Regions from separate parts of the Streptomyces sp. NPDC053560 genome, predicted to be linked through region 1. Evidence: riboswitches for the same ligand, from Rfam matches in the RefSeq annotation. Region 1 holds a riboswitch; each other region holds the start of a gene.

Region 1 (10,202 bases):
CGACGGGCCGGCCGTCGACGGCGAGCGTGAGGAGGCGCGCGTCGGCGGGGCGCGGGCCGGGCAGCCACGGCAGCACGCTGTGGTGCTCCTGGGAGACCCAGTGGCCGGGCCGGTCCACGAGCAGTGACCGTACGACCCGGACGAACTCCTCGCGGCGCTCCAGGGGCAGGTGGGTCAGCGCCGCCGTGTGGAAGACGACCAGCGTCGCCTCGGGCGGCGCCTGCGCGGCCAGCGCGGGCAGCTCGTGCAGGAGGTCGCCGCGTACGAGGGGCGTCGGCGGCGCGTTCCGCACTGCCTCGACGGCGGCGAGCTGCCGGCCGGCCCGGTCGGCGACGTCCACGCCACCGTTCCCCGTACGGCCGCCGTTCCCCGTATCGCCGCTGTTCTCCGTACCGCCGGACCAGGCGTCCCCCGTGCCCGTACCGGCACTCGTCCCGAGGGCCGTGTTGTCCCGCGGGCCCGGCCAGGCCAGGGCGCGGAGCCAGCGGATGTCGTCCGGGTCGGACAGGTCGAGCGGGTCGAGGCCGAGGCCGGCCCGCCAGACGACCCGCGGTGGCGCGGCCGGTACCGGCGTGCCCGGGGACGTGCGGCAGGGAAGGACCACCGGGCTGTCCGGATCCCCGAACTCCGGCCCGCCGTCGTAGCGGTAGCGGTACCGGTCCGGATGCAGGCACAGCCCGGCCGCCGCGCCGACCTCCAGGAGCGCGAGCGGCTGGGGGAGACGGGCGAGGACGGGCAGCAGCGTGGCGCAGCGCGCGGGCTCGTCGGTCCGGGCGAGCCGCCGCATCATGACGTCGCGTACGTCGTCCCAGTGCCGGATCGTCCACTCGCGCCAGCTCCGGTACGCGAAGTCGCCGCGCGGGCCCTGTTCGGCGTGCGGGCCGTCGAGGTAACGGACGGCGGCGAGCAGGAGGTTGGGCTGCTGCTGGTTGCCGTGCGGCAACGAGACGGCCAGGAAGTCGCAGAAGTCCGGGTCCTGGCTGATGCGGGCGGTCAACTCCTCGTGGGCGTCGGACTCCCCCCGCGCCTGCTGCCACGCGAAGTCCGCGTACCGATCCGCCACTGCCTGCGCGCTGTTGACGACCATGATCAGACGCTACTGCTCTCACCGTCCGTAGCCGATACGCACCCCTCCGCATAACAACTGGCAAACGATCAGTCCGGTTCGGGTTTCCGATCCATGGCCAACTCGCCCCAATTTAGCCGTGACTGCATGCATAAGTCCTGGTCAGCGGTCGTACGGATTCCGGGGAACGCTTGGAATCCAGCCGTCCCTTCCATTACTGTCCGATAACGGAGCGCGGTCGTTACAGCCGTCGCAAGAGACGGCAACGCGCGCCGACGCCGAATCCCAACAGCGCACTTCATTACCGCACCACCCGCCAAGGGAACCGGGGAACCACCACCTTGGGGTGAATCGGGCGACTCCCCCGGAGCCGCCCGTAGGAGACCTTCCTGCTCCGAACCCGTCAGCTAACCCGGTAGGCGAGAAGGAAGGAAAGGAGTGCGCCCCCGTGGCGTCCAACAAGCCTGCCCCCGAACCGTCCCGCCGGACCGCGTACGAGCCGTTCGCGACGCACGAGGGCGCGGTGCACGACCCGTACGCGCACCAGGATTCGTCTCCGCATCCGTACTCGTACCCGCACCCGTATCCGGACGGCCACGAGGCCCCCGGGGCCCACACGGAACCGGCGTTCGCCGACACCGCGGCCTTCCCCGCGGCCTCGGACACGGCCACTTTCCCCGCGGTCTCGGATACGGCGACCTTCCCCGCGGTGAGCGGTACGGGCCAGATGACCGCTACAGGTCCGATGACCGGTACGGGTCCGATGACCGGTACGGGTCCGATGACCAGTACGGGTGCCGTGGCCTTCGGTGCGCACGGCGGCGCGTATGACGGCGCCCATGCCGGCGCGCAGTACGGCGCAGGTGACGGCGTGCACGACGGGGCGTGGGAGGAATGGAACCCCACGGAGGAGTCCGTACGCCCCGTACGCGGCCGGCACCGCGTGGCCAAGCAGCGCGGCGGCCTCGCCCGCAGCAGCACGGTCCTGGGCGTCGGCGTCATGGCGGCGGTCGGCGCGGGCGGCATCGCCACCGCGCAGGGCAAGCCCCAGGTCTCCATATCCATGCCCGACCTGGGCGGCATGGCCGAGCGCGTGTCCGAGAAGCTGGGCTCGAACGGCTCCGCCGACACGGCCGACGCCGCGAACGCACAGGGCGGCCCGTTCACGCAGGCGGCCGGCGCCGCCGGGGGCGAGCACTCCCAGGGCGGCGACGCCCTCCGCACCCGCATCATGGAACAGGCCGAGCAGGCACAGAACTCCGCCGACCAGGAGGCCCGCGAGGCCGCCGAGAAGGCCGCCGTCGAACAGGCCGAGGCGGAGGCCGCCGAGCGCCGGCAGCAGGCCGAGGCCGCGAAGAAGAAGGCCGACGCGGCAGCCGAGGCCAAGGCCGAGGAGGCGGAGCGCAAGAAGGCCGAAGCGGCCCGCGCCGCCAAGCTCGCCGAGCTGGCGAAGAGCTACACCCTCCCGGTCTCCTCGTTCACCATCACCGCCACCTTCGGGCAGGGCGGCGACCGCTGGGCCGCCGACCACACCGGCCTCGACTTCGCCGCGCCGACCGGCACCCCGGCCAAGGCGGTGCACGGCGGCACGATCACGCAGGCCGGCTGGGCGGGTTCGTACGGCTACCGCATCGTCGTCACCCTCGACGACGGCACCGAGCTCTGGTACTGCCACCTCTCCTCGATGGTGAAGACCTCCGGCAAGGTGAACGCCGGCGACGTCATCGGCCGGGTCGGCGCCACGGGCAACGTCACGGGCCCGCACCTCCACCTGGAGGTCCGGCCGGGCGCCGACTCCCCGATCGACCCGCTGCCGTGGCTCCGCGACCACGGCCTGAAGATCTGACCTGGTCCGATTCGGTCCGGCCCGGCCTGATCCGTTACTGATCCGGTCTGGCCGGACGACCGACGACGGACGACCGACGGCCAACGACGGATGACCGACGACGGACGACCGACGGCCAACGACGGATGACCGACGGCCAACGACGGATGACCGACGGCCCCGAAAACGAACGGTCCATTCTTCGCCCGGCGGGCTTCCGTTCGCCCGTTCCGGGCACTTGTCCGCCGTCGCCGCCGCCTCGTGCGCCCCGCCTCGCAGGGCGCACACAGCAGGAGGGGAGAGGCGGTGGCCGACGGCCGGGTCTCCGCGTGCCCACGGACCGTCCCCGGCCCTCCGTACGCGGACCCGCACTCTCCGGCGGCCCCGATGCCCCACACATCGGGGCCGCCGGTTTCGGTACGGCCGTACGCCCGTAGGCCTGGATGCCCGTAGGCCGTAGTCCCGTAGAGCCGTACGCCTGGATGCCCGTACGGGAGCGAAATCCACGCCGCCCGCGCAGAATGGGAGGACCCGCCCCGGCGTGGGAAGTCCCGCCGGGGTACGACGGCGTGCCGACCGAAGGGCGGACCCTCGTGGAGTGGACCCTCGAAGTCATCACCGTCCCCGTCACCGACCTGGACCGGGCGAAGGAGTTCTACGCGGACCGGTGCGGCTTCAAGGTCGACACCGACGCGCAGATCGCCGAGGGCGTACGGATCATCCAGCTCACCCCGCCCGGCTCCCGCTGCTCGATCGCCCTCATCCAGGGCATGCCACCGGCCCCCGGCCAGACCGATATGGCGCCGGGCTCGCTCCAGGGCCTCCAGCTGTGCGTGGTGGACATCGAGGCGGCCCATGCCGAACTGGTCCAGCGGGGTGTCGATGTCGGTCCGGTCCAGCACCTCGGTGCCGACGGCTGGGCCGCGGGCCGCGGCGAGACCTGGAACGCCTTCATGCTCTTCAAGGACCCCGACGGCAACGGCTGGACCGTCCAGGAGGCCCCGTCCCCCTTGAGCGAGCGCTAGCCCGCCCGAGCGGTCGGCGGAGTACCGGCCGCCGTCAACGGAATTCCGGCCGGCGGGCAACGGAATACCGGTCGACGGGCAACGGAATAACTCCCCCACTCGCCCCGCTGAACGAAAACATGGCCACTTCCACTCCTGCTTCCGTTCCCGGCCCGGTGCCCTCCGCCAAGCGGCTCGGCTCGCTCTCCGTATCGCCGCTGTCCCTCGGCGGCAACGTCTTCGGCTGGACCGCCGACGAGTCGGCCTCCTTCGCCGTACTGGACGCGTTCACCGCGGCCGGCGGCAACTTCATCGACACGGCCGACGCGTACTCCTTCTTCGTGCCCGGCAACAAGGGCGGCGAGTCCGAGAAGATCATCGGCGACTGGCACACCGTCCGCGGCAACCGTTCCGACCTCGTCATCGCGACCAAGGTCGGCGCCCTCCCCGAGCGCAAGGGCCTGTCCGCCGCCAACATCAAGGCGGCCGTCGACGACTCCCTGGCCCGTCTCCGTACCGACTACATCGACCTCTACTACACCCACTACGACGACGAGTCGGTCGAGGTCTCCGAGATCATCTCCGCCCTGGACGAGCTGGTGAAGGCCGGCAAGATCCGCGAGATCGGTGCCTCCAACATCTCCCCGGAGCGCCTGCAGGAGTCCCTCGACTTCTCCACCCGCGAAGGCCTGGCCAAGTACGTCGCCGTCCAGCCGCACTACAACCTCGTGTCCCGCGACACGTACGAGGGCCCGCTGCGCGATGTCGCCGCCCGGTACGGCCTGGGCGCCATGCCGTACTACGGCCTCGCCTCCGGCTTCCTGACCGGCAAGTACCGCCCGGGCACGAACGTGGACAGCGCCCGCTCCGGCAAGGCCGCCGAGCACCTGGCCACCGAGCGCGGCCGCCGCGTCCTGGCCGCCCTCGACCAGGTCGCCGAACGTCACGAGGCCGACCAGGCCACCGTCGCCCTCGCCTGGCTCGCCGCCCAGCCCACGATCACGGCCCCCATCGCCAGCGCCCGCACGGTAGCCCAACTCCCGGCCCTCATGGCCCTCGGCGGCCTCCGCCTCACCGACGAGGACATCGCCCAACTGACGAACGCCTCGGAGTAACGTCCGTCGGCGAGCTTCGTACGCGCTGAGGGCGGTGGTACCCCCGCGCCACCGCCCCCAGCCACGCCCGACCCCACCGGCTCACAGTCCCACCGGTTCACAGCCCCAGAGGCCCACAACCCCACCGGCTCACCACCCCACCGGCTCACCACCCCACCGGTTCACGACCCCAGTGGCTCTGCCCCACCGGCTCACTTCCGGTCGACGACCGCCCACGAAGTCGCCGCCACGGCCCCGGCCACCGCGAACACCGAGGGCCAGGCGCCCACCTTCTTCGCCAGCGGATGCGACCCGGCGAACGCCGCGACGTACAGCCCGCTGAGCGCGGCCGCCGTACCGTTCCCGCCCTTGCGCTGCCACTCCCGCGCCGCTACAGCCCCGGCCGCCGCCAACGCCACCCCACCCAACGGCCGCTTCTTCGTCCACCGAGCCACCCCGTAGCCCCCCACCAGCCCAGCAGCCGCCACCACACTCGCCGGAACCCGAGCCATCACGACAACCTCCGCATCATGGACATCTCTGCCCATGACCTTACGCTCGGGCTTCGCCTCCGGTGAGGGAGGGCTGCGACGGTGACGCTCCGCCGCGGAGCATCCGCCGCTCAGCGGGCCTTGCCGCCCCGGACCTCGGAGAGTGCGACAGCGATGCTCGCTGCCACGTCGGTTGGGGTCTCGTGTTCCCAGAAGCGGAGGACCGTCCAGCCGGCGGCGGTGAGGTGTTCGGTCGTCTCCAGGTCGCGTGCCATGTTGCGGTCGAGTTTCTGCCGCCACCATTCGGCGTTCGCCTTCGGGTGGGTCGCGTGCTGAGGGCAGCCGTGCCAGAAGCACCCGTCGAGAAAGACCGCGACCTTGAGGCCGGGGAAGGCGATGTCGATCGTTCGACGTGGCATGTCGGGCACGCGCCGCTGCAGCCGGTAGCGCATCCCGGCGGCGTGGAGCAGCCGGCGGACGGCCATCTCCACGGAGGTGTCCTTGCTGGCCTGGCGACTCATGCGCGCCGAGACACCGGGGGAGGAGGGCGTCACAGGCACGGGGCCCATTGTGCCGGACAGCCGGTGGGGCGAGGCGGGGGGCATCGGGGACTACGCCGTTCTAGCCGTCGTACGGGGCGGGCGAGTGCGAAGGGGCCGAAGCCTGAGCCTGGTTCCGGGTGCGATGCGCGTGGGTCAGGGCGGGGTGGGCCAGGGGTTTGGTTTGCCAGAGGTGGTGGAGTAGGGCGCGTTCGCGGGTGTGGAAGTCGGGGGTGGGGCCGGTGCGGTGGGCGCGGCGGCGGAGGAAGGCGAGGGACGTGGCCAGGGCCGCGTACTCGGTGACGGCGCGGGCGGCGGCGGGGCCGTGGGTGCGGCGGGCGATCGTACGGGCGAGGGCGCGCGTCCTGAGCGAGGAGAGGGTGAGCGGGTCGGTCGGGGTGAGCCAGCCGGCGGCCGCGTACGGGGGGAGGTAGGTGCGCAGGGAGCGCAGTTCCTCGCGGCGCGACCAGACGGCGAGGCAGGAGACGGCCGCGAAGACCGGGACCATGAAGAGCCCGTAGACGGCCAGGAACCCGAAGCTGCCGAGGGAGGACGCGCTGTTCCATATGGAGTGGAGCAGGATCGCCGTCGTCAGCCCCAGGACGGGCAGCGCCAGGCGCAGCGGGCGGTGGTGGGGGAAGCGGGTCGCGGCTATGCCGAAGGCCAGGCCGGTGAGGACCGTGAAGAGCGGGTGCGCGAACGGCGACATGATGACGCGTACGAAGAAGGTGCCCGCAGTGAGGGAGTCGGCGAGCCCGGCCAGCGAGTGCAGGCTGAGGGAGCCGAGGGAGAGGTCGCGGCCGACGGCGTTGCCGAGGTAGAGGACGTTCTCGGTGAAGGCGAAGCCGGTGGCCGTGAGGCCGGCGATGACGATGCCGTCCGTGATGCCGTCGACGTGCCGGCGGCGGAAGACGAAGAGGAGCAGGATGGCGGCGGCCTTCGCCGACTCCTCGACGACGGGCGCCACCACCGTACTGCTCCAGGTCTCCGCGTCGGTGGGGGAGACGCTCGCGATGTTCGTACTGAGCCACTGGGTCGCGAAGCCGTTGGCGACGATCGCGACGAGGGTCGCGGCGCAGGCGCCCCAGGCGAAGGCGAAGGCGAGGTTGCGCCATGGCTCCGGCTCCACGCGGTCGAGCCAGCGGAACACCGTGACCAGTACCGGGACGGGGAAGACGGCGAGCGCGAAACCGACCAGGAACCCTTCCGTGCCGGTCTGCCGGCGGACCATGGTCAGGATGGCGATGCCGGACAGGGTCAGCAGGGCTATGAGGGTGATGAGGGACAGGGCGCGGAACAGCGCCCTGCGGGACGCCGGCCCGCGGGATATCGGCCCGTGGGAGGTCGGTCTGCCGTCGGGAGCCGGAGGCATGGCCGGAGGCCCGCTCGGTGGTCCGTACGAGGGACCCGAGGGGCGGTCCGGTGACGGCTGCGACGGGTGCACTCTTCGACAGTAACCACCAGGTGGCGGCGGCGCGCGTAGTCGGCCACCGGGGCCGATTGGTGGGGGTGGAAGGGGTGGTTACGGGCCAGATGCCCGCCCGGGGGAGGGCGGCCGCGTCAGTCCGCGCGGCGGCGGAAGAGGAGGTCGTGGACGACGTGTCCCTTGTCCAGGCCCTGGCCCTCGAACTTGGTGAGGGGGCGGAAGTCCGGGCGGGGCGCGTAGCCGTCGTGGCAGTTCTCCAGCGTCGGCTCGGCGCTCAGCACCTCCAGCATCTGCTCGGCGTACGGCTCCCAGTCGGTCGCGCAGTGCACGATCGCGCCGGGCGCGAGCCGTGTCGTGACCAGGGAGAGGAACTCCGGCTGGATCAGGCGGCGCTTGTGGTGGCGCTTTTTGGGCCACGGGTCCGGGAAGTACACGCGCAGACCGGCCAAGGAGGCGGGGGCGAGCATCTCGCGGAGCAGGATGATCGCGTCACCGTTGGCCACCCGGATGTTGGAGAGGCCGTTGCGCTCGGCGAGAGCGAGGAGGTTGCCCTGGCCGGGGGTGTGGACGTCGCAGGCGAGGATGCCGGTGTCCGGGTCGGCGGCGGCCATCTGGGCCGTCGCCTCGCCCATGCCGAAGCCGATTTCGAGGACGACGGGAAGGCCGTCGAACAGCTCGCCGAGGTCGATCCGGGAGAGGCCGTCGATGTCGAGACCCCACTGGGGCCACCGGCGGCGGATCGCGTCCGCCTGGCTGGGGGAGACGCGGCTGCGGCGCGGCTGGAACGAGCGGATGCGCCGCTCGTGATGCGAGCCCGCCGGGTCGGCGGCCGGTCCTGTGCCGTGCGGGAACATCGGCTCGCGCCCGCCGGGCCGGGGGGCGGAGCTGTGGGGCGTCTGCGTGGGCGGAGTCTGGGCTGCAGCCCAGGTTGCCGTCTCCGCGGCCGTCTCCGCGGCTGGCTCCGTGGCCGTCTCCGGGGAGACGGGGGCGTCGCCCACGTGCTGCTCCATGTGCTGCTCGGGCGCGGTACCCGCAGCCCTTCCGGGTACGGAGGGGGCGGGCTCGGCGGGGGTGGCGGGGTTCTCGGACACAGTGGGTCGATTCTACGGGCGGGGGAGCGGGGGCAGCCGGTCGCAGGGGCGGGCCGGGCTGGGCTTGGGCCGGGTGCCCTTGGTGGGGCCGTCGGGCGCCGGTGCGGGTCGGATGCCTCCGGTGGGGCCGCCAGTGGGGCAGCCGCGCCCCTGGACCGCGGCCCCCACCGTCCCCCCAACCCCACCTCACCCCAGCAGCCGCAAAGCCCGTTCCGCTATCTCTCGGCCGATGGGAAGGGAGGCCGTGGCCGCGGGGGACGGGGCGTTGAGGACGTGGACCGTGTGCGGGCCCTCGGTGATGAGGAAGTCGTCGACGAGGGTGCCGTCGGGGAGGACGGCCTGGGCGCGGACGCCGGCCGGGGCCGGGGTGAGGTCGTCGGCCGTGACGGCCGGGAGCAGGCGGCGGACCGCGTCCGTGAAGGCGCGCTTGGAGAGGGAGCGGTGCAGCTCGCCCGTGCCGTACCGCCAGTGGCGGCGGGCTATCTGCCAGGCGCCCGGGTACGCCAGCGTGCCCGCCAGCTCGCCGGGCCGGACCGTGCGCCAGTCGTACCCTTCGCGCGCCAGGGCCGGGACGGCGTTCGGCCCGACGTGCACGTCACCGTGGATGCCGCGGGTCAGATGGACGCCGAGGAAGGGGAAGGCCGGGTCGGGGACGGGGTAGACCAGGCCGCGTACGAGGGAGTCGCGCGCGGGCGAGAGGGAGTAGTACTCGCCGCGGAACGGGACGATGCGCATCCCGGGGGCGTCGCCGGCCAGCCGGGCGACGCGGTCGCACTGCAGCCCCGCGCAGTTCACCAGCGCCCGGGCGCGGACGACCCGGCCGCCGGCCGTACGGACCGCGACGCGGCCGGCGCGGCGGCCGATCGTCCGTACGTCGGCGCCGTACTCGATGCGCGCGCCGGCCTCCGTCGCGAGGCTGCCCAGGCGGGCGGCGACGGCGCCGAAGTCCGCGATGCCGGTCGTGCCCACGTGAATGGCGGCGAGGCCGCGCACCTCGGGCTCGTACTCCAGGATCTGCGCGGGGCCGAGCTCGCGGACGGGCAGGCCGTGCTCCCGGCCGCGCTGGATGAGGGAGTGCAGGCGGGGCAGCTCGGCGCGGTCGGTGGCGACGATCAGCTTGCCGGTGATCTCGTGCGGGATGTCGTGCTCGGCGCAGAACTTGGTCATCTCGGCTGAGCCCTCCAGCGCGAAGCGCGCCTTGAGGGAGCCGGGCGGGTAGTAGATGCCACTGTGGATCACGCCGCTGTTGCGGCCCGTCTGGTGGCGGGCGGGGCCGGGCTCCTTCTCCAGGACGACGACGCGGGTGCCGGGCGCGGCGCGGGTGATCGCGTACGCCGTCGAGAGGCCGACGATGCCGGCGCCGATGATCACGACGTCGCAGTCGGAGCGGTGAGCCGGACCGGCGCTCCGGGGCCGGGCCGCCTGGGTGGTCCGGTTGGTCGGACCGGTCAGCGCGCTCGCGGATTCCGGAGTGGTCCGGGGAGCGGAGGGGGCGCCTGAGGGGCGCGCGGCGGCCCGTCCCGCGCCGGCGGGCTCCTTCGCGCCTGCCTCCGCACGCCGCGCGGCTTCCGCGGACCCCTCGGGCGCCTCCCCCGAGGGCCGCCCCTCCGCCTGCTCGAACGCCATCGCGGCAGCACCTCCCCATCACGAGCAACGTCACGTCACG
Region 2 (10,202 bases), on a different contig from region 1:
CCCTCGGCGCCGTTGTTCAGGTGCGGACTTCCAGGAGGGGGACGAGTTGTTCGACCGGGGTCATGGAGCCGTGCATGCCGACCATGGCCGATTCCCGCGGTTCGGTCTCGCTTGCGATGATCACCATGTCGGCGTGCGCGGCGGCCACCACATCACCGATTCTGCCCCGTACCCGGTCGTCGACGCGCGGTCCGAACCATCCGGCGGCGATCGCCTCCTCGCGCCCGGCCACCCACATCCGGTCGCCGACCACCTCGCGCCAGACGGCGAGCACGTCGTCGGCCGCCCCCGGATGCGCGTACAGGTGGCGGCAGCGGCCCTCGCCGCCCAGGAGGCGGACGCCCGCCTTCAGCTCCCAGTCCTCGTCGAAGTCGACGCGCGACTCCGGGTCGAACGGGATGTCGATCATGCCGTGGTCGGCCGTGACATACAGGGCCGAGCGCGGCGGCAGCTGTTCGGCGAGGCGCTCCGCGAGGCGGTCGACGTACATCAGCTGGCCGCGCCAGGCGTCGGAGTCGACGCCGTAGCGGTGCCCCTTGCCGTCGACCTCGGAGTAGTACGTGTAGACCAGCGACCGGTCGCCGGCGGCGAGCTGCTCGGCGGCCAGGTCCATCCGGTCCTCGCCGGAGAGCCTGCCGTGGAACGTGCCGCCGCTGAGCGCGATCTGGGTGAGCGGCGTGCGCGCGAAGTCGGGCGCGGAGACCTGGCAGGTGTGGATGCCCGCGGCATCCGCCTGCTGGAAGACCGTGGGGTAAGGCTGCCAGGCGTGCGGGTCGGTCCACGGGTACCAGCGCAGCTGGTTCATCAGCTCGCCCGTGCCGGGGTCCTGGACGGTGTACCCGGCGAGGCCGTGCGCGCCCGGCGGCAGGCCCGTGCCGACCGAGGCGAGCGAGGTGGCCGTGGTGGACGGGAAACCTGCCGTCATGGGGCGCCCGGTGCCGTTCATGGACGTGCCGAGCAGCGAGGTGAGGAAGGGCGCCTCGTCCGGGTGGGCGCGCAGCACGTCCCAGCCCAGGCCGTCGATCAGGAAGACGCAGGCGCGGTCCGCGGGGGCCAGTTCCAGGCCCGTCGGCTGCGCGTGCGCCAGGCCCTGGCCGGCGGTGATGGCGGGCAGCAGGTCGGCGAGCGAGCCGGTGCCGTAGCGGGGTACCGGCGCGGTGTCGAGGTCCAGCGGTTCGGGCCAGGCGGACGCCGGGTCCACGGCGTAACCCGCCATCAGCGGGCGGCCGAGGCGGCGGTGGCTTCGGAGAGCGCCTGGGCGAAGGCGAGCGTCTGCCGGACGGTGTCCGGGCCGTCGCCGGCCTCGCTGACGCGCAGCGAGAGGTCGTCGGCGGTGGAGGACCCGGTGTAGCCGTGGTCGGCCTCGCAGTTCGGGTCGCCGCAGCTGGCGGGCTCCAGGTCGAGCCGGGAGACGGCGCCCCAGCCGATGGTCAGCACGACCTCACGGGGCAGCTGGCCGGGGGTGTAGGCCTCAGGGTTGGCGACGACGCGGCTGAGCACGACGGACGAGATGCGGCCGAGCTTCACGGACTCCGTGGAGGTGGTGGCGTACGGGGTCGGCGACGTGGCGTCGGCGGCCTGCTCGTCGGTGTGGCTGACGATGAAGCGGGTGTCCGTGAGGACCAGGACGGTGACGTGGCGGCGGACCTCATTGGCGTCGAAGGTCGTCTCCTGGTGGACCACGTACGACACCACGGGCTCGCCGCCGATCGCGGCCTGCACCGCCTCGGCCACGAGTGCCGGGTAATAGCCGCTGCGCTCGATCGCCGCGCGCAGCCCCTGGGTCGTCGTACCGGTCTTAGCCATGGGGTCCATCCTACGGGGCGCCGGGGGCGGTACGGCCCGCAGGCGACGGAGGCCGGGGGTCAGTACACGGGGAGGCGGCGGGGGCCGAGGTCGGTGGTGGCGGGTGGGCGGGCGAGGCGCACCGAGGCGCCGAGGACGGAGAGTCCGTGGGGGGCGACGACGACCGGTTCGAGGTCGATGCCGACGACCTCGGGGTGGTCGTCGACGAGCCGGGAGAGGCGCAGCAGCAGTTCTTCCAGGGCCGCGCTGTCCACGGGCTGCGAGCCGCGCCATCCGAACAGCAGCGGCGCGCTCCTGATGGAGCGGATCTGTTCGGCGACGTCGCGGTCGGTGGCGGGGATGAGGCGGTGCGCAGTGTCGCCGAGGAGCTGGGAGGGGGCGCCGGCGAGCCCGAAGGAGAGGACGGCGCCGGCCGCGGGGTCGATGGAGGCCCGGATGAGGGTGTCGACGCCGCGGGGCACCATCGCCTGCACTACGGGGCGCAGCTCTTCGGGCTTCCCGAGGAAGTCGGTCAGCTCCTGGTAGGCGCGGCGGAGTGCGCGTTCTCCGGGGAGGTCGAGGCGGACGCCTCCGAGGTCGGCGCGGTGCCGCAGGTGCGGGGCCGTGGTCTTCAGGGCGACCGGGTAGCCCAGAGCCTCGGCGGCGCGTACGGCGGCGTCCGCGTCGGGTGCGGGGAGTGCGGCGCGGACGCGGATGCCGTAGCGGCCCAGGAGGGCGGCGGCCTCGTCGGCGGGCAGCGCCACGGAGCGGTGCGGTTCGGCGTCGGTGGTGAGCTCGTCGAGCAGCCGCTCGATGTCGGCACCGGCCGCGGCTTCCTGGATGTCGTCGTACTCGGGGACTCTGCCCGGTGCCGCGGCCTCGCGGCGCCAGGCCGCGTACCGGACGGCCTCGGCGAGGGCGCGTACGGCCCGTTCGGCGGCGGGGTAGGCGGGGATGCGGGGCAGGCCGCCGGGGCGCGCCTGGGGAGCCCCGGGGGTGTTCTCGGCGGCTTCCGGCGGGGCGGCGTCATGGTCGGCTTCCGGCGTGGCAGCGCCACGGGCGGCTTCGGCTTCCGGCCCATGCGGACCCTCTCCTTCGCCGGCCGCCGTCCCCCCGTCCGTCGTGCACGAGTCCGCCGTGCACGACAGCGCCCCGGCGAGCTCCTCCATGGCGAGGTGGACGACGGTGACGGGCTTGGCGGGCCCTTCGGCCGCGGCCTCGCGCAGGGCGGTGGCGAGGGCCGCGATCTCCTCGGGGTCCGCGCTGCTGCCCTCGGCGACCCACGGGATCGCGGTGATCAGGACGGCGTCGATGCGGTCGCCGGCGAGGGCGTCGGCCAGCGCGGCCCGGAACTGGGCGGTCGTGGCGGCGAAGGGCAGCACATGGGGGTGCTGCGGGCGCAGGCCCTCGGTGAGGCAGGCGTCGTACGCGAGGAGGGCGAGCGCTTCGGAGTTGCCGAGGATCGCGACACGGGGGCCGGCGGGGAGCGGCTGGGAGGCGAGCAGCAGACCCGCGTCGATCAGTTCGGTGACGGTGCCGACGCGGATGACGCCGGCCTGGCGCATCAGGGCGGAGACGGTGGAGTCGGGGACCCGGGTGGCGGGGACGGTGTGGCCGAGGGGGACGGTGCCGCTGTGCCGGGCGCCCTTGACGACCACGACGGGCTTGGCGGCGGCGGTGCGGCGGGCGAGCCGGGTGAACTTGCGGGGGTTGCCGATCGACTCCAGGTAGAGCAGCGCGACATCGGTGGCGGGGTCCTCGTACCAGTACTGGAGGAGGTCGTTGCCGGAGACGTCGGCGCGGTTGCCGGCCGACACGAAGGTGGAGACCCCGGCGATGGCGCCGTCCCCGGAGCCGCGTTCGTGGAGGGCGCTGAGCAGTCCGATGCCGATCGCGCCGGACTGGGTGAAGAGGCCGACGCGGCCGGCGCCGGGCAGCCGGGGCGAGAGGGAGGCGTTGAGGCGGACGCCGGCCGCGGTGTTGATCAGACCGAAGGCGTTCGGGCCGACCAGCCGCATCCCGTAGGAGCGGGCCTGGCGCAGCAGTGCGCGCTGCTTCTCGCGTCCTTCGGGGCCGGCCTCGGCATATCCGGAGGTGAGGATGACGAGCCCCTGTACGCCGTGTTCGCCGCAGTCCTGTACGACGTCGGGGACGTGTGCGGCGGGTACGGCCACGACGGCGAGGTCGACGGGACCGGGGATGTCGCGGAGCGAGCGGTAGGCCGGTACGCCCTCCGGGTCCAGCGTGCTGCCGCCTTCGGGGAAGGCGTGGTTGACGGCGTACGTGTGGCCGGTGAAGCCGGAGTCGAGGATGTTCCGGAGGGCGGAGCGGCCGACGCCTCCGGGGGCGCGGCCGGTGCCGATGACGGCGACGGAGCCGGGGGCGAGCAGCCGCTGTACGGAGCGGGCCTCGGCGCGGTGCTCGCGGCCGCGCATGACGGCCACGGACTGCTCGGTGGGTTCGAGGTCGAATTCGAGGCGGACGACGCCGTCTTCGAAGGTGCGCTTCTGGGTGTACCCGGCGTCCGTGAACACCTTGATCATCTTGGTGTTGGCCGGCAGCACCTCGGCGGCGAAGCGTCGGATGCCGCGTTCGCGGGCGACCGCTGCGATGTGTTCCATCAGCGCGGAGGCCACGCCGCGGCCCTGGTGGGCGTCCTGGACGAGGAAGGCGACCTCGGCCTGGTCGGCGTCGGGGCCGGTGGCGGGGCGGCCGTCGGCGTTGATGCGGTCGTACCGGACCGTGGCGATCATCTCGCCGCCCACGAAGGCGGCGAGTCCGACCCGGTCCACGTAGTCGTGGTGGGTGAAGCGGTGCACGTCGCGGTCGGAGAGCCGGGGGTAGGGCGCGAAGAAGCGGTAGTACTTCGACTCGTCGGAGACCTGCTCGTAGAAGGAGGTCAGGCGTTCCGCGTCGTCCGGGGTGATGGGGCGGATCCGGGCGGTGCCGCCGTCACGCAGCACCACGTCGGCTTCCCAGTGGGCGGGGTAGGCGGCGGCATCCGACGGCGTCTCCATGCGGACAGCGTACGACCGGTGGCGTATCCGGGGCCGGTCGAAGTGCCCCGGAGGCTGCACGGAGACGACCGTACGTACCCGGCGGCGGGACGGTGCGTACGACCGGGTCTCAGCATGCGTACAGCCGGGGCGTGACGCAGGCTTGGCCTTCTAGGATCCGAGCGCTCGCCCGGGCTGGGCACACCGGACCACCGGTGCCCGCGTGAGACACTGGTCTAGACAACTTCTCCGACCCGAAGGGCAACACAATGGCTGAGCGCCGCGTCAATGTCGGATGGGCCGAGGGTCTGCACGCCCGCCCCGCCTCGATCTTCGTCCGTGCGGCCACCGCTTCCGGCGTGCCGGTCACGATCGCCAAGGGCGACGGCAACCCCGTCAACGCCGCTTCCATGCTCGCGGTCCTGGGCCTGGGCGCCCAGGGCGGCGAGGAGATCGTGCTGGCTTCGGACGCCGACGGCGCCGACGCGGCGCTGGACCGCTTGGCGAAGCTCGTCTCCGAGGGCCTCGAGGAGCTCCCGGAGACGGTCTGACCCTTCGGGCAGACCCGGCGGGCCCACGCCGCCGGAACGGCCTCTCACGGCCCCGCCACGGTGACCCGCCCCCACGGGTCACGGGCGGGGCCGTTCCACGTCCAGTGGGAGGCCGCCCTGGGTCCGGCGGGGCCGTTCGGCGTCCGAGCCGTTCCACGTCCGGCGGACCGGACCCCCTTGCCGACCTGTACGGAATTACCGGCCGGGCCTCCGTGCTCCGAGTAGAATTCGGCGGCATACGCGTAAAGCCGCGTACGGAATACCCCCACCCCGCCGCACTCGCACTCCCGAATTCAGGCACGCCAGGCACGCCGATTACAGGGGAAGAATTCCCCCAGGAGTTGTATACGGCAGCGGTGTTAATTCTGGGCGCGCGCCATGTTTACGGACGGTTTCACTTCCCTCACCGCGGGTGCGGGACGGCGCAGCCGGTGGGCGGGCAGCGTGCGCTCCACGTGTGCGGCGGTCAGTGCGCGGGCGCGTTCGGCGTCACCGCGCGCCACCGCGTCCACGATCGCGCCGAGTTCCTGCCAGTAGCGGTCCACGTCCCCCGGCGAGATCCGCCCCAGGTCGACCGCGTACACCCAGTCGATCTTGCGGCGTACCTGCACGAGCAGCGCCGTCATACTGGCGCTGCCGCTCGCCTGCGCGAGCGTCCCGTGGAACCAGCCGTCCAGTTGGCGCAGGTCGTCGGGGTTGCCGTGGCGGGCTCTCGCGCGCCCCAGCCGGACCAGGCCGCGCAGCACCTTCAGGTGCGCGGCGGAGCGGCGGGCCGCGGCACGGGCGGCACCCAGGGGCTCCAGGAGGAGGCAGATGTCCAGGAGGTCGGCGGCCTCCTGCTCGGTCGGCTCGGCGACGCACGCGCCCGCGTGCCGGCGAGTGGTGACGAACCCCTCGGACTCCAGGGTGCGCAGCGCTTCGCGTACGGGGACGCGGGAGACGCCGTACCGGGAGGCGAGCAGTTCCTCGATCAGCCGGGAGCCGGGCGGGAACGCGCCGGAGACGATGTCGTCGCGAATCGCCGTGCAGACCACATGCGCCGAAATATTTCCTCGCATCGTCCGTGCCTCCGCCGCAATCCTCCGGAAACGCCGCCGGGCGGCGCCTTTTCCGTGACTCTATGACACCGGGCCGCCTTTTCCGATGGCCGTGACGAATTCCTGGATATTTTTTGGCCGAGGAAAGGGGTGCGCGGGAACGCGGGGACGGAAGCGCGTCCGGGTGCGCCGAAGCCCCGGCCGTCGGGCCGGGGCTTCGGGATACGCGGAGTGCGCCGTACGGTGCGCGGTCGTCAGACGTTGACGCCGTGCGAGCGCAGGTACGCGATCGGGTCGATGTCCGAGCCGTACTCCGGGCCGCTGCGCGCCTCGAAGTGCAGGTGCGGGCCGGTGGTGTTGCCGGTGTTGCCGGACAGCGCGATCTGCTGGTTCGCGGAGACCTTCTGGCCGACCGAGACGCCGATGGACGACAGGTGGCCGTACTGGGTGTAGGTGCCGTCGTCCATCTTCAGGACGACGTTGTTGCCGTACGCGCCGCCCCAGCCGGCCTCGACGACGGTGCCGGCGCCGACGGCGTGGACGGCGGTGCCGGACGCGGCGTGGAAGTCGATGCCGGTGTGGCTGCCGGAGGACCACAGGCCGCTGGAGGCCCTGTACGGCGTGGAGACGTAGCTGCCGGAGATCGGCGCGACGAAGCCCGAGACGCTGAGGGTGGTACGGGCCTCCGAGCGTGAGGCGCGGGCCTCGGTGGCCTTCTTCTTCTCGGCCTTCTTCTTGGCGGCCTCGGCGGCCTTGCGGCGCTCGTCCTGGGCCTTCTTCTTCGCGTCCTCGGCGCTCTTGACGGCCGCGTCCTCGACCTTGGCGCGGGCGGCGGCGACCTCGGCGGCCTCCTCCTGCGCGTCGGCCTGGGCGACGATGTTGTCCGCGACCCGGTCGCCGGTGTCGGCGATGGCGCGGGTGAGGCCGGTGTCGGTGGTGGCGGCCGGGTCCTCGTTCGCGGCCAGCGCCGGGGAGGCGATGGAAACGGCGACGCCGGTCGCCGCGGCTATGCCGGCGATGTTGCGGGTGGTCCGGGCAGCACGGCCGGGGCGGCGGTGCTTGCCGGTGGCACGGGTGAACGCCATGACCGGCGCACTCCTTTCCTTCCTTCTCGCCTACCGGGTTAGCTGACGGGTTCGGAGCAGGAAGGTCTCCTACGGGCGGCTCCGGGGGGAGTCGCCCGATTCACCCCAAGGGACATGTGGGTCCCCGGCTCCCCTGGCTCGCGCCGTACGGGGACTCGGCGATGACTGCCCGGCGGCCGCGGGTGCGGCGCACTTCTGTCGAACAGCCGGACCGACGCTAAACGGGACATCTCGCGATCAGCAAACAGAAACAGGAGTTTGTGCCGGACGCCACACGGCTCGCGAGCAACCACCTACTGCATTCCGGACAAAAGCAGAGATCCCGGGCCGCATTGGCGACCCGGGATCCACTATGTCCTGATATGTGGGCGGCGTTGACGGCTTTCACGCCACCCCGTGACGGCACCGGTACGCCCCGTTCCGGCCCGCCCTCCCGCCGTACGGCGCGGGCGAATTCACAACCGTTACCGCGACGTCCGGCGGCGGTACAGCTCCGCCGCCGGCCCGCTCCGCATCAGCCCTTGACGACCGACACCTCGCCGATGCCCAGCTTCCGCACCGGCTCCGCGATCTCCGCGGCGTCGCCCACCAGAACCGTCACCAGCCGGTCCACCGGGAAGGCGCTGACCGCGGCGGCGGTCGCCTCGACCGTGCCCGTCTCGGCCATCCGCCGGTACAGCTGCGCCTGGAAGTCGTCGGGAAGCTCCTGCTCGACCTGGTCGGCGAGCGTCCCCGCGACAGCAGCAGCCGTCTCGTACTTCAGCGGCGCCACACCGACCAGGTTCTGCACCGCCACGTCCCGCTCGGCGTCGGTCAGCCCCTCGGCGGCCAGCGTCCGCAGCACCTTCCAGAGGTCCTCCAGCGCGGGCCCCGTAGAGGCGGTGTCCACCGAGCCACTGATGGCCAGCATCGCGGCGCCCGTACCGTCGGCGGAGGACCGCAGCACTTGGCCGAACGCCCGGACGCCGTACGTGTAGCCCTTCTCCTCGCGCAGCACACGGTCCAGCCGGGACGTCAGCGTGCCGCCCAGGCAGTACGTGCCGAGCACCTGCGCCGGCCACACCCGGTCGTGCCGGTCGGCGCCGATGCGGCCGATCAGCAGCTGGGTCTGCACCGCACCGGGCCGGTCCACGATCACGACGCGGCCGGTGTCGTCGGCCACGATGGGCGAGGCCGCCACCGGCTCCGCGGTCGAGCCCGCCCACGCCCCGAGGGTCTCCTCCAGCGCCGCGTCCAGGTCCACCCCGGCGAAGTCACCGACGACCACGGCCGTGGCCGTCCCCGGACGCACATGCGCCTCGTAGAAGGCACGCACCGCGGCGGCGCCGATACGCGCCACCGTCTCCTCCGTGCCCTGCCGCGGCCGGGACATCCGGGCCGTGGCCGGGAACAGCTGCTTGGACAGCGCCATCGCCGCCCGGCGCCCCGGATTCGCCAGCTCGTGCGGGATCTCGTCCAGACGGTTGCGCACCAGGCGCTCGATCTCGCCGTCGGGGAAGGCCGGGGCACGCAGCGCGTCGGCCAGCAGGCCCAGCGCCCTCGTGAGACGCGAGGCCGGTACTTCGAGGGAGACCCGGACACCGGGATGGTCGGCGTGCGCGTCCAGCGTGGCGCCGCACCGCTCCAGCTCGGCCGCGAACTCCTCGGCGTCGTGCTTGTCGGTGCCCTCGGAGAGCGCGCGCGCCATGATGGTGGCGACACCGTCCAGGCCCGCGGGCTCGGCCTCCAGCGGCGCCACGAGGTTGATCTCGACCGCGACGACCTGCTGGCCCGGCCGGTCGGCGCGCAGCACCGTCAGGCCGTTGCCGAGCCGGCCGCGCACCGGCGCCGGGAACGCCCACGGCTTCGGCTGCCCGGCCTGCGGCTGCGGGTGGAACGTCATGGTGGGGGTCACGGCTTCGGTCACTGCGCCGCCTCCTCGGTCTCGGTGTCGTGCTGGGCGGCGGTCGCGTCGGCCTCGGTGGCCTCCACAGCGGCGGCCTCGGCGGGCCCGGTCGGCTCGTAGACCAGCACCGCGCGGTTGTCCGGACGCAGCCGGGCCGCGGCGACCGCCTGCACCTCCTCCGGAGTCACCTCCAGAACGCGCTGTACGGCGCTCAGCGCGAGCTGCGGGTCACCGAACAGCACCGCGTACCGGCACAGTTCGTCCGCGCGCCCGGCGACCGTCTCCAGGCGGTCCAGCCACTCGCGCTCCAACTGGGCCTGCGCCCGCTCCATCTCCTCGGCGGTCGGGCCCTCCTCGGCGAAGCGCTTGAGCTCCTCGTCCACCGCGCGCTCGATGGCGGGCACCTCCACGCCGGCCGACGTCTTCACGTCCAGCCAGCCCAGCGAGGGCGCGCCCGCCAGACGCAGCAGCCCGAAGCCCGCCGCGACGGCGCTGCGGTCGCGGCGCACGAGGCGGTTGTACAGGCGGGAGGACTCGCCGCCACCCAGGATCGTCAACGCCACGTCCGCGGCATCAGCCTCACGGGTGCCGTCGTGCGGCAGCCGGTACGCCGCCATGAGGGCCCGCGAAGGCACCTCCTCGTGCACGACCTCCCGCAGCTCCCGGCCCATGGTCCCGGGCAGCGAACCGTCCCGCGGCGGCTGCTTGCCGTCGTGGCCAGGGATGGAGCCGAAGTACTTCTCCGCCCAGGCCAGCGTCTGCTCGGGGTCGATGTCGCCCACGATGGACAGCACGGCGTTGTTCGGCGCGTAGTACGTACGGAAGAACTGCCGCGCGTCCTCCAGAGACGCCGCGTCCAGATC
Region 3 (10,202 bases), on a different contig from region 1:
CCCCAAGGGCTACCACCTGGTCACGGAGAAGAAGATGGGCGTCTCCTTCCCCGTACCGAACGGCTGGACCCGCCAGGCCATGCCGGACCGCAACGAGGTCGACTACCTCCACCCGTCCGGACTCGTCGGCCTGAAGGTCAGCGTGCTGGGCTTCGCCAGCTCCAATCACGTCCGCCACTTCGAGCAGGTCGAGCAGCAGCTCAAGGCCAAGTCGCAGGGGTACGAGCGGCTGCGCCTCCAGGACACCCTGTTCCAGGGGCAGCCCGCCGCCGTCTGGGAGTTCACCTTCCAGGGCCGGGCGCGCGAGTTCCGCGCCATCGACCTCGGCTTCGGCAAGGAGGGGGAGGACGAGTACGCCCTCTACCTGTCCGCGCCGAAGGCCCAGTGGGCGCAGTACCAGAACGTCTTCAACGTGGCGCGCGACGGATTTCGCGACCACCGGCCGAACAGCTGAGACCACGGCCCGCCGGGGCCGGTCAGGGGACGATCAGGGTCGACCCTGATGCCCGGACATCCGTCCGCGTGTGACGATCGGGAGCATGACGACCGCTCCGCCCCGTACCGAGGGCCCGTACGCCTCGGTGCCCGACCCCGCCGACCGTCCTCAGCGCCGCCTCTACCGCAGCGCCGACGGCCGGCTCCTCGGCGGCGTCGCCCGGGGTCTGGCGGGCCACCTGGCGCTGCCCGTCTCCTGGGTGCGGATCGTCTTCGTCGCGCTCTTCGTGGCGCAGGGCATGGGCGCCCTTCTGTACGCCGCGTTCTGGTTCTTCGTGCCCCTCGGGGTCGGCGGTGTCGACGCCCACCGAGGGGCCGCGCACGGCCCGTACGCCCCCGAGGGTGCGGCCCCGGGCGGCCGGTGGCCCCGCCGCGTCCGGCGCCCCGACAAAGGTCAGATCTTCGCGCTGATCGCCCTGATCGTCGGGGCCTCCGTGCTCGCCTCGAACTTCCGGCTCGGGCAGGCCAACGCCTACCTGTGGCCGGTGCTCCTCATCGGCGCCGGCGTCGCCCTGGTGTGGCGGCAGGCCGACAACGCCCGCCGCGCACAGTGGCTGGAGCTCGGCCGCAGGAAGGGCGTACTGCCCTTCGCACGAGGCGCGGCCGGCGTCCTCCTGGTGGGCATCGGCGTCACGGCCATCGTGATCCTCCAGGGCTCGGTCCGGAACCTCGGCTCCGTCCTGCAGGCCGCGCTCGCCGTCGTCGTCGGCATCGCCCTGCTCGCGGGCCCCTACCTCGTGCGCATGATGCAGGACCTCTCCGAGGAGCGCCTGATGCGCATCCGGGCACAGGAGCGCGCCGAGGTCGCGGCCCACGTCCACGACTCCGTCCTGCACACCCTCACGCTCATCCAGCGCAGCGCCGACGACCCCCGGGAGGTGGCCCGCCTCGCCCGCGCCCAGGAGCGCGAGCTGCGCGCCTGGCTGTACAAGCCGGAGGGCCGCGGCAAGGACGAGGACGAGGAGCCGGACCGGCTCGCGGACGCCGTCCGGAAGGCGGCTGCCGGGGTCGAGGACGCGCACGGCGTGCCGATCGAGGTCGTGGTCGTCGGCGACTGCCCGCTGGACGAGCAGCTCGGGGCGCAGATGCAGGCCGCGCGCGAGGCGATGGTGAACGCGGCCAAGTACGGTGGCAGCGGCGGCGCGGTGCAGGTCTTCGCCGAGGTGGAGGGCCGGTCGGTGTTCGTCTCCGTACGCGACCGGGGGCCCGGCTTCGACCTGGACGCGGTGCCGGCGGACCGGATGGGCGTACGGGAGTCCATCATCGGGCGGATGCAGCGCAACGGCGGTACGGCGCGGCTGCGCTCGGCCCCGGACGGAGGGACCGTAGTGGAACTGGAAATGGAGAGGGCCGCGGAATGAACGCCACCGAAGCAGCACAGGGGAGCGGCGAGGGGGCGGCCCGGCGGGCGCGCGTGGTCCTCGTCGACGACCACCGGATGTTCCGTACGGGCGTCCAGGCCGAGATCGGGCAGACCGACACCACCGGCGTCGAGGTGGTCGGCGAGGCCGCCGACGTCGACCAGGCGGTCACGGTCATCACGGCCACCCGGCCCGAGGTCGTGCTGCTGGACGTGCACCTGCCCGGCGGCGGCGGGGTGGAGGTGCTGCGCCGGTCCGCCTCCCTCATGGCCGACCCGGAGCGTCCGGTGCGGTTCCTGGCGCTGTCGGTGTCCGACGCGGCGGAGGACGTCATCGGCGTCATCCGGGGCGGGGCGCGCGGCTACGTCACCAAGACGATCACCGGTACGGACCTGGTGGACGCGGTCTTCCGGGTCGCGGACGGCGACGCGGTCTTCTCCCCGCGGCTGGCCGGTTTCGTCCTCGACGCCTTCGCGTCGACGGATGCCCCGCCCGTCGACGAGGACCTCGACCGCCTCACCCAGCGCGAGCGCGAGGTGCTGCGGCTGATCGCCCGCGGCTACGCGTACAAGGAGATCGCCAAGCAGCTCTTCATCTCCGTCAAGACGGTCGAGTCGCACGTGTCGGCGGTCCTCCGCAAGCTCCAGCTCTCGAACCGCCACGAGCTGACGCGCTGGGCGACGGCCCGCCGCCTGATCTGACGCCGACTGCGGCCACCGGGCCGGGAGTTGAGCCTCCCGGTCCGAGGCGGCGGGCAGTGTACGCGTCAGCCCCGCACTCCGGGTCCCGCTCGGCGAATACCACCCGATGTCCCGGGGTGTTCCGTGGCTCCTCACCGCGAAGTGACCACCCGGTCATACCTTGGAAGTGACCAACCGGGCACCTCCGCGGTGGTACCGGCCGGTACCCCCCTGCGGAGGTGGACGCAGTGACGAACGCATGGCGCTACCGGGGCGACCGGGCGGGGCACGCGGTCCGCGCGGAGCCGCGGCGGGACCGCGCAGGCGCTTCCCGCGCCCGGGCGGCACACGCCGCGTACGCCGCCCGCGGCAAGAGCCTCGCTCCCCGCTGAACGCGATGAGCGAGCGAGGCGGTGCTCACCGCGTGCCCCGTCTGCGGAGCACCGCTGTGGTCACGGGGGAGTGCAGCTCCCAGCCCATGGCCCGGTACAGGGACAGCCCGTCGTCCCGGGCCACCAGCACCCCCTGCGTGGCGCCCTGCTGCGCCGCACGGGCCGCCAGAGCCGTCATCACGATCCGGCCCAGCCCCTGGCGGCGGTGCGCGGGATCCGTGCGGACCTGGTCGAAGACCGCCGTCGCGCCGGCCAGCGCGACCCGGCCGCCGGCCGCCACCTCCCCGGTCGCGGCGAACGCGCGCGCGTCGACGATGCCGCCCTGGGCGACCGTCTCGACGACGTACCCGCCCGGCAGCACGGCCGGGTCCGGCGGCGGCGCGGGGGCCGCGCCGGGCACCAGGCCGTCCCGCAGCCCGTCGGGCACCTCCGGTGCCCCCGCCGCCCGTGAGGCACCGCTGTGCGTCGTGCGGCCCAGCGGGGCGGTCATCAGGTACTCCGGTGCCCGGAACTCCCAGGAGGCCGGCAGCGCGGGCTCGACGGCCGAGCGGGGCGCGCAGACCTTCAGCCACAGGCCCGGCGTGATGAGCGCGACGGACAGGCGGCGCAGCACCGCGGGGTCCGCGGCGGGCAGGACGTACCGCGCGACCTGGTCGGTGCGGCCCACGGCTATCCGGAAGCCGCCCGGTACCTCGACCGCGCCGTCCGTGCCGCGCGAACGCACCCAGCCGTCCACCCAGGCGCGCACGACCTCGGGCCGTGCCACGGGCACGCGGTGGTGCTCGGTCATTGTGTCCACGGACCCGATCGTATTGCGAGAGCTTCGCAATAGTGACGGTCGAATTCGGCCCCCTTGCATAACGCTGCCGGGGCCACCCGAATCCTTGGAAAATCAGGCTACTTGAGAGAGGTCAAGAGCCGTGCGGGTACATATCGGTGATGGTGTTCGGCTCTACTTCGATGTGGAGGGGGCCCAACTGGAGACGGACGGCCCGGACATGGCCGAACGGCCGACGATCGTGCTGCTCCACGGGGGACCGGGGGCCGATCACACCCTGTTCAAACCGGAGCTTTCCGCCGCGGCCGGATTCGCTCAGGTCATCTACCTCGACCAGCGGGGGAGCGGCCGTTCCGTACGGTGCGGGCCGTCCCAGTGGACATGGGAGCGGTGGGCGGACGACGCGATCGACTTCTGCGACGCGCTGGAGATCGAACGGCCCGTCCTCGTGGGCTCGTCCAGCGGCGGGTGGGTCGCGCTGTTGGCGGCCATCCGGCACCCCGACCGGTTCGCCGGGCTGGTGCTGGACAGCGTGATGCCCGGGGACACGTACGAACGGCTGGAGATGTTCGAACGGCTGGGAGGGCCGGAGGCGCGGGACGTCGCCCTGCGGTACTGGGCCGGGGACAACGGCGACGAGATGACCGAGGCGTGGGAACGCGTCTGCCTGCCCCTGTACTCCCGGCAGCCCGGCGGGGACGCGGCCAGCCACGACCGGCTCCGCCGGGTGCGCTGGAACGACGACGTGCTGGACCACTTCCGCACGGTGCTGGCGAGGGGGTTCGACCCCTGGCACGGGCTGGAACGGCTGGAGTGCCGCGCGATGATCCTGGCCGGCGAGCAGGACCCGGTGGCGACCGCCTCGGCGGCCCGCCGCTTCGCGCACCGGCTGAGCCGCGCGGACGTACGGTTGCACGTCCTGGCGGAGGCCGGGCACGGGGTCTTCCGCGAGTCGCCGATACGGGCGATGGACCTGTTGCGGGACTTCGTGGTGAGCGGTCACGTGCCGCGTCTGCATTGAACCGCCGGGGCCGCCTTTCCGTGGCCGAATATGGCTGGCGGTTCCGGTGTTACCGGCGGGCGCGGACGTGCGGGACGCGGAATACGACCGGTCGGTCGAATTCTGGTCCGTGAGCCGGAATTCATTGATTGCTGAACCGGCTGCCCGTGCTGCCGGCATCTGACTTCCCGGACCGCCTTCAGGAGCCGTCTGCCAAAACTGTGTTCCGATACGAATGTGACGAGGTGGGCCCGGTGTTCCCCTCGCGTCAGCAAAGCGTCAATGAGCTTCCGGAGGCTCGCGGGCGCCGACGGTCCCTCTCCCTGCCGTTGGTACGGCGGTGGCCCGGGTCAAGGGGGAGCGGGCCGCCGCCGTACCTTCGGCGGGGGCGGCCGGCGGCCGTCGGGGCGGAACCGACGGCGGTGGGGAGCCGGCCGCCTGGACGAGGACGCTAAACCTCCTGGCGGCCTGCAAGCGGGCCATTGCCGGGCATTGCCCACTCCCTTACCGGTCGGTGCCCGCTTCTGGCCTCCGGGTGACTGGCATCGACCGGTGCTGTACGAGAGTGCGGACCAGGGGCGCTCGACAGTTCGATCCGGTGGTGGGTGCCGGGGACGAGTGACAGGTGGCCGGCGGACCTGCCCGCAGGGCCGTGCGGCGCCGGAGCTACGATCGACCACTATGGACGTAGTGATCAATGTGTTCGTCGCCCTGCACATCATCGGCATCGCTTCGCTGCTCGGCGGCTTCCTCACGCAGATGAAGGCGATGAGCGCGGGCACCGCCCGCTTCGTGCCCGCGATGCTGCACGGCGCGATCACGATGCTGGTGACCGGCGTCATCCTGGTCGGTCTGAACCAGATGCAGGACGCCTCGGTCAACAACATCAAGATCGGCGTCAAGCTCGCCGTCCTGATCGTCATCCTGGGTCTGGTCTACGTGAAGCGTGACGAGGAGAAGGTGGAGAAGCCGCTCTTCGGACTCGTCGGTCTGCTCACGGTCGTCAACATCTTCATCGCGCTCCTCTGGACCTGAGCGCCCCGGGACCTGAGAGTCCCGCCGGACGCGAGAACCGCGCGGCTGCCCTCGAAGGGCGGCCGCGCGGTTCGTCGTTCTGCGAGTTGCCTCAGGCCGGTCGTACGTCAGGCCGGTCGTACGTCAGGCCGGTCGTACGCTCCCGTAGATCGGCATGTAGTAGATCGACTCCACGCGTACGTTCGCGCCCGGCTTCGGGGCGTGGATCATCTTGCCGTCGCCGATGTACATCCCGACGTGGCTGATGTCGTCGTAGAAGAACACCAGGTCCCCCGGTTGCAGATCCTTCGTCGCGACCCGCGTGCCGGTCTTCACCTGGTCCCAGGTCGTCCGCGGCAGCGAGACGCCGGCCGCCTTCCACGCCGCCTGGGTCAGCCCCGAGCAGTCGTACGACGCGGGCCCGGTGGCGCCCCAGACGTACGGCTTGCCCATCTGCGCGCGGGCGAACGCGATCGCCTTCTCCGCCTTGGTCGCGTACGAACCGTCGGGCACCCCGGAACCGGTGCCGGTCCCGGAATCGCTGCCCGTCCCGGAGCCGGAGCCGCCGTCCGTGCCGCCCGCAGCGCCGTCCTGTTCACGTTCGCGCTCGGCCTGCTCCCGCGCCAGCTCCTCGGCCTTGCGCTTCGCCTCGGCCTTCTTCTTGCGCTCCAGCTCCGCCAGCCGCGCCTTCTCCTGCGCGGTCAGCCGGGACAGCAGCTGCCGGGCCTCGGTCAGCTTGCCCTGGACCTCCTGCTTGGACGTCTTCAGCGACTCCTGGGACTTCTGCAGCTCCTCCAGGCCCTTCGTCGCCTGCGCACGCTTGCGCGCGGCCTGCGCCTGCTGGTCCTGGTAGTCGGCGACCGCCTCCTGCTGGCGGCCGGTGAGCCGCTTCATCAGGTGGTTGCGGTCCACGAACTGCTGGGGGTCCTGCGCCAGCATCAGCTGTGCGGTCGGGCTCAGCCCGCCGGACCGGTACTGGGCGGAGGCGAAGGTGCCCAGCTCCCGCCGGGCGTCGTTCATCTTCTGGGTCCGCTCGGCCGCGGCGTCCCGCAGTTCGTCCACCTTGTCGCGCTGCGTCGCGGAGCGTTCCTTGGCGGCGTTGTATTTCTGGGTGGCGACCTCGGCCTGCCGGTACAGGCCGTCGACCTTCTTCTTGACCTCCTCTATGGAAGGTGCGGGCTTCCTGGGGGACGCGTCCGCGGTCTGGGTGAGCAGCGTGACCGAGGCCAGCGCCGCGGTGGTGAGCCCGGCCGCCGTACGGCGGTGTGCGGGCACGGTGAGCATGCGGGTGCGGGGCTTGCGATGAGACGCCAAGGCCGGCGACTCCTTCCGTGGACCGCCTACCGGGTTAGCTGTCGGGTTCGGGCGCATGAGCGCGCGCGTGGGGCGCGTGCCCACTGGTGCTACGGAAGGTGCCCTACGGCCGTACGGATCGCTCCGCAGAGACCGATTCACCCCGGTCGTACGTGGGCCCTCCTGCGTCGAAGTCGGCGACAGGAGGGAGGGTCCCCGGCTCCGGCTGCCGTGCGTACGAACAGCTGCCATGCGTATGGCAAGGGCCGTGCGTACGACAGGCCGGACTCGGCGGGGCGGCCCGTGCCGGTGCTGTCACCGGACGGTGGGGCGGGCTGCCCGGTCGGCACGGTAGCCAACTCGTGTGGCTTCTGTGAAGGCTGATGTTCGATTTGCCCGCAATCTTTTCGTGACCTGATCGTGTCCGTGCCGATGTGAGGGCTGTCATGACCACGGAATGTCCGGTGCCGTTGTCCGTCCGTGACGGGCGGCGGGGTGCCGTATCCTCCGCGCCGCTCTCCGCCGCTGTTGGGGCCGTGTCCTCCGTTCCGTCCTCCGTTCCTGTTCAGGTCGCGCTCGCCCCTGTTCGTACGGCCCTCCGGCCCTGCTCCCGCCGCGCTCCGACCCGCCCGTACCGCGCCTCCGCCGGATCCTTGAGCCCGGAATTCCGCGGCCGGGGCCGGGTTGTCGGTGGGGCGGCCTAGACTCGGTGGGCGATGAGCAGCCTCTTTGACGACAGCTTCCTGGCGGACCTCGACCCCAAGGACGAGGAGCCGCCGCCTCCCGAGGACGAGGACCGTCCGGCAGTGGAGGAGGTGCCGCACGACCTCTTCGGTGGCCGCTACGACGCGCCCGTGCAGCGGGACGCGTACTACCGCGACGGCGCCGCCCGCCCGGCCGTCGACCCGGCCGCGCTGCTGGAGGGGCTGAACGACCAGCAGAAGGCCGCCGTCGTGCACACGGGCTCGCCGCTGCTCATCGTCGCCGGTGCCGGCTCCGGCAAGACCCGCGTCCTCACGCACCGCATCGCGCACCTCCTCGGCACGCGCCACGTCCACCCCGGCCAGATCCTCGCGATCACCTTCACGAACAAGGCCGCGGGCGAGATGAAGGAGCGCGTGGAGGAGCTGGTCGGCCCGCGCGCCAGCGCCATGTGGGTCTCCACCTTCCATAGCGCGTGCGTGCGCATCCTGCGCCGCGAGTCCAAGAAGCTGGGCTTCACCTCATCGTTCTCGATCTACGACGCCGCCGACTCCAAGCGCCTGATGGCCCTGGTCTGCCGCGATCTGGACCTGGACCCGAAGCGCTTCCCGCCGAAGTCCTTCAGTGCCAAGGTCTCCAACCTCAAGAACGAGCTCATCGACCACGAGGACTTCGCCGGGACGGCGGCCGACGGTTTTGAGAAGACGCTCGCCGAGGCTTACGCGATGTACCAGGCACGGCTGCGCGAGGCCAACGCCCTGGACTTCGACGACATCATCATGACGACGGTGAACCTGCTCCAGGCTTTCCCGGACGTCGCGGACCACTACCGCCGCCGCTTCCGGCACGTCCTGGTCGACGAGTACCAGGACACCAACCACGCCCAGTACACCCTCGTACGCGAGCTGGTCGGCCCGGGGACGGACGAGGTGCCCGCCGCCGAGCTGTGCGTCGTGGGCGACGCCGACCAGTCGATCTACGCCTTCCGCGGTGCCACGATCCGCAACATCCTCCAGTTCGAGGAGGACTATCCGAACGCCACGACGATCCTGCTGGAGCAGAACTACCGCTCCTCGCAGACGATCCTCTCGGCAGCCAACGCCGTCATCGAGCGCAACGAGAACCGCCGCCCGAAGAACCTCTGGACGGACGCCGGCACCGGCCCGAAGATCACCGGCTATGTCGCCGACACCGAGCACGACGAGGCGCAGTTCGTCGCCGACGAGATCGACCGGCTCACGGACGCGGGCGAGACCCGGGCCGGCGACGTGGCGATCTTCTACCGGACCAACGCCCAGTCCCGTGTCTTCGAAGAAGTCTTCATCCGGGTCGGGCTGCCCTACAAGGTCGTCGGCGGCGTGCGCTTCTACGAGCGCAAGGAGGTCCGGGACGTCCTCGCGTACCTGCGCGTGCTGTCCAACCCTGAGGACACCGTCCCGCTCCGCCGCATCCTGAACGTTCCGAAGCGCGGCATCGGCGACCGCGCCGAGGCGATGATCGACGCCCTCTCGGCCCGCGAGAAGATCACGTTCCCGCAGGCGCTGCGCCGCGTCGACGAGGCGTACGGCATGGCCGCGCGCTCCGCGAACGCCGTCAAGCGCTTCAACACGCTCATGGAAGAGCTGCGGACTATCGTGGAGTCCGGTGCAGGGCCCGCGACCGTCCTGGAAGCGGTCCTGGAGCGTACGGGCTATCTGGCCGAGCTCCAGTCGTCCACGGACCCGCAGGACGAGACCCGTATCGAGAACCTCCAGGAACTCGCGGCGGTCGCCCTCGAGTTCGAGCAGGACCGCGGCGTGGACGCCGAGACATCAGGGACTGCCGTCCCGGGCGGCACCCTCTCCGACTTCCTGGAGCAGGTCGCCCTGGTCGCCGACTCCGACCAGATCCCCGACGAGGACGACGAGGGCACGGGCGTCATCACGCTCATGACCCTGCACACCGCGAAGGGCCTGGAGTTCCCGACCGTCTTCCTGACGGGCATGGAGGACGGCGTCTTCCCGCACATGCGTGCGCTCGGCCAGACCAAGGAGCTGGAGGAGGAGCGGCGGTTGGCGTACGTCGGCATCACGCGCGCCCGCGAGCGGCTGTACCTCACGCGCTCCACGATGCGCAGCGCGTGGGGCCAGCCCCAGTACAACCCGCAGTCCCGCTTCCTGGAAGAGATCCCGGACGAGTACGTCGAGTGGAAGCGGACCGGCCCGGCGACGCCGTCCGCGTCCATGGGCGGGCTCTCCTCGGGCCTGTCCTCCGGCTTCTTCGGCGGTGGCTTCGGCTCCTCGTCCTCCTCCTCGCGGAGCAAGGCCGGGCCGAGCGGCTTCGCGACCCGCCGGGCCAAGGACCGGCAGGTGGTCGCGCTCGCCATCGGTGACCGCGTCACGCACGACAGCTTCGGGCTCGGCACGGTCGTCGGGGTCAAGGGCAGCGGCGACAACGCCGAGGCGACGATCGACTTCGGCGGCGAGAAGCCGAAGCGCCTGCTGCTGC

The links. Region 1 has a riboswitch for cyclic di-AMP ahead of ACIGQF_RS33685 (M23 family metallopeptidase). Riboswitches for the same ligand answer to the same signal wherever they lie in the genome.
Region 2: it holds a riboswitch for cyclic di-AMP, as region 1 does, so the genes downstream of both, ACIGQF_RS27830 (M23 family metallopeptidase) here and ACIGQF_RS33685 (M23 family metallopeptidase) in region 1, are expected to answer to the same signal.
Region 3: it holds a riboswitch for cyclic di-AMP, as region 1 does, so the genes downstream of both, ACIGQF_RS24595 (NlpC/P60 family protein) here and ACIGQF_RS33685 (M23 family metallopeptidase) in region 1, are expected to answer to the same signal.

Annotation. Positions count from the first base shown of each region.
Region 1 is NZ_JBITXI010000017.1:145,227-155,428, forward strand. It holds gene ACIGQF_RS33680 (DUF2332 family protein) at 1-1,087, opposite strand, end outside; cyclic di-AMP (ydaO/yuaA leader) riboswitch at 1,362-1,503, shown strand; gene ACIGQF_RS33685 (M23 family metallopeptidase) at 1,515-2,912, shown strand; gene ACIGQF_RS33690 (VOC family protein) at 3,485-3,916, shown strand; gene ACIGQF_RS33695 (aldo/keto reductase) at 4,036-5,010, shown strand; gene ACIGQF_RS33700 (hypothetical protein) at 5,202-5,501, opposite strand; gene ACIGQF_RS33705 (very short patch repair endonuclease) at 5,612-6,001, opposite strand; gene ACIGQF_RS33710 (PrsW family intramembrane metalloprotease) at 6,102-7,391, opposite strand; gene trmB (tRNA (guanosine(46)-N7)-methyltransferase TrmB) at 7,580-8,536, opposite strand; gene lhgO (L-2-hydroxyglutarate oxidase) at 8,723-10,162, opposite strand.
Region 2 is NZ_JBITXI010000012.1:157,699-167,900, forward strand. It holds gene ACIGQF_RS27805 (alkaline phosphatase family protein) at 17-1,216, opposite strand; gene ACIGQF_RS27810 (DUF5998 family protein) at 1,216-1,806, opposite strand; gene ACIGQF_RS27815 (GNAT family N-acetyltransferase) at 1,866-4,802, opposite strand; gene ACIGQF_RS27820 (HPr family phosphocarrier protein) at 5,051-5,332, shown strand; gene ACIGQF_RS27825 (GntR family transcriptional regulator) at 5,692-6,390, opposite strand; gene ACIGQF_RS27830 (M23 family metallopeptidase) at 6,624-7,454, opposite strand; cyclic di-AMP (ydaO/yuaA leader) riboswitch at 7,467-7,625, opposite strand; gene ACIGQF_RS27835 (M16 family metallopeptidase) at 7,969-9,336, opposite strand; gene ACIGQF_RS27840 (M16 family metallopeptidase) at 9,357-10,202, opposite strand, start outside.
Region 3 is NZ_JBITXI010000010.1:172,354-182,555, reverse strand. It holds gene ACIGQF_RS24630 (serine/threonine-protein kinase) at 1-454, shown strand, start outside; gene ACIGQF_RS24625 (PspC domain-containing protein) at 540-1,856, shown strand; gene ACIGQF_RS24620 (LuxR C-terminal-related transcriptional regulator) at 1,853-2,557, shown strand; gene ACIGQF_RS24615 (hypothetical protein) at 2,785-2,928, shown strand; gene ACIGQF_RS24610 (GNAT family N-acetyltransferase) at 2,954-3,718, opposite strand; gene ACIGQF_RS24605 (alpha/beta fold hydrolase) at 3,849-4,727, shown strand; gene ACIGQF_RS24600 (hypothetical protein) at 5,388-5,741, shown strand; gene ACIGQF_RS24595 (NlpC/P60 family protein) at 5,865-7,034, opposite strand; cyclic di-AMP (ydaO/yuaA leader) riboswitch at 7,042-7,223, opposite strand; gene pcrA (DNA helicase PcrA) at 7,730-10,202, shown strand, end outside.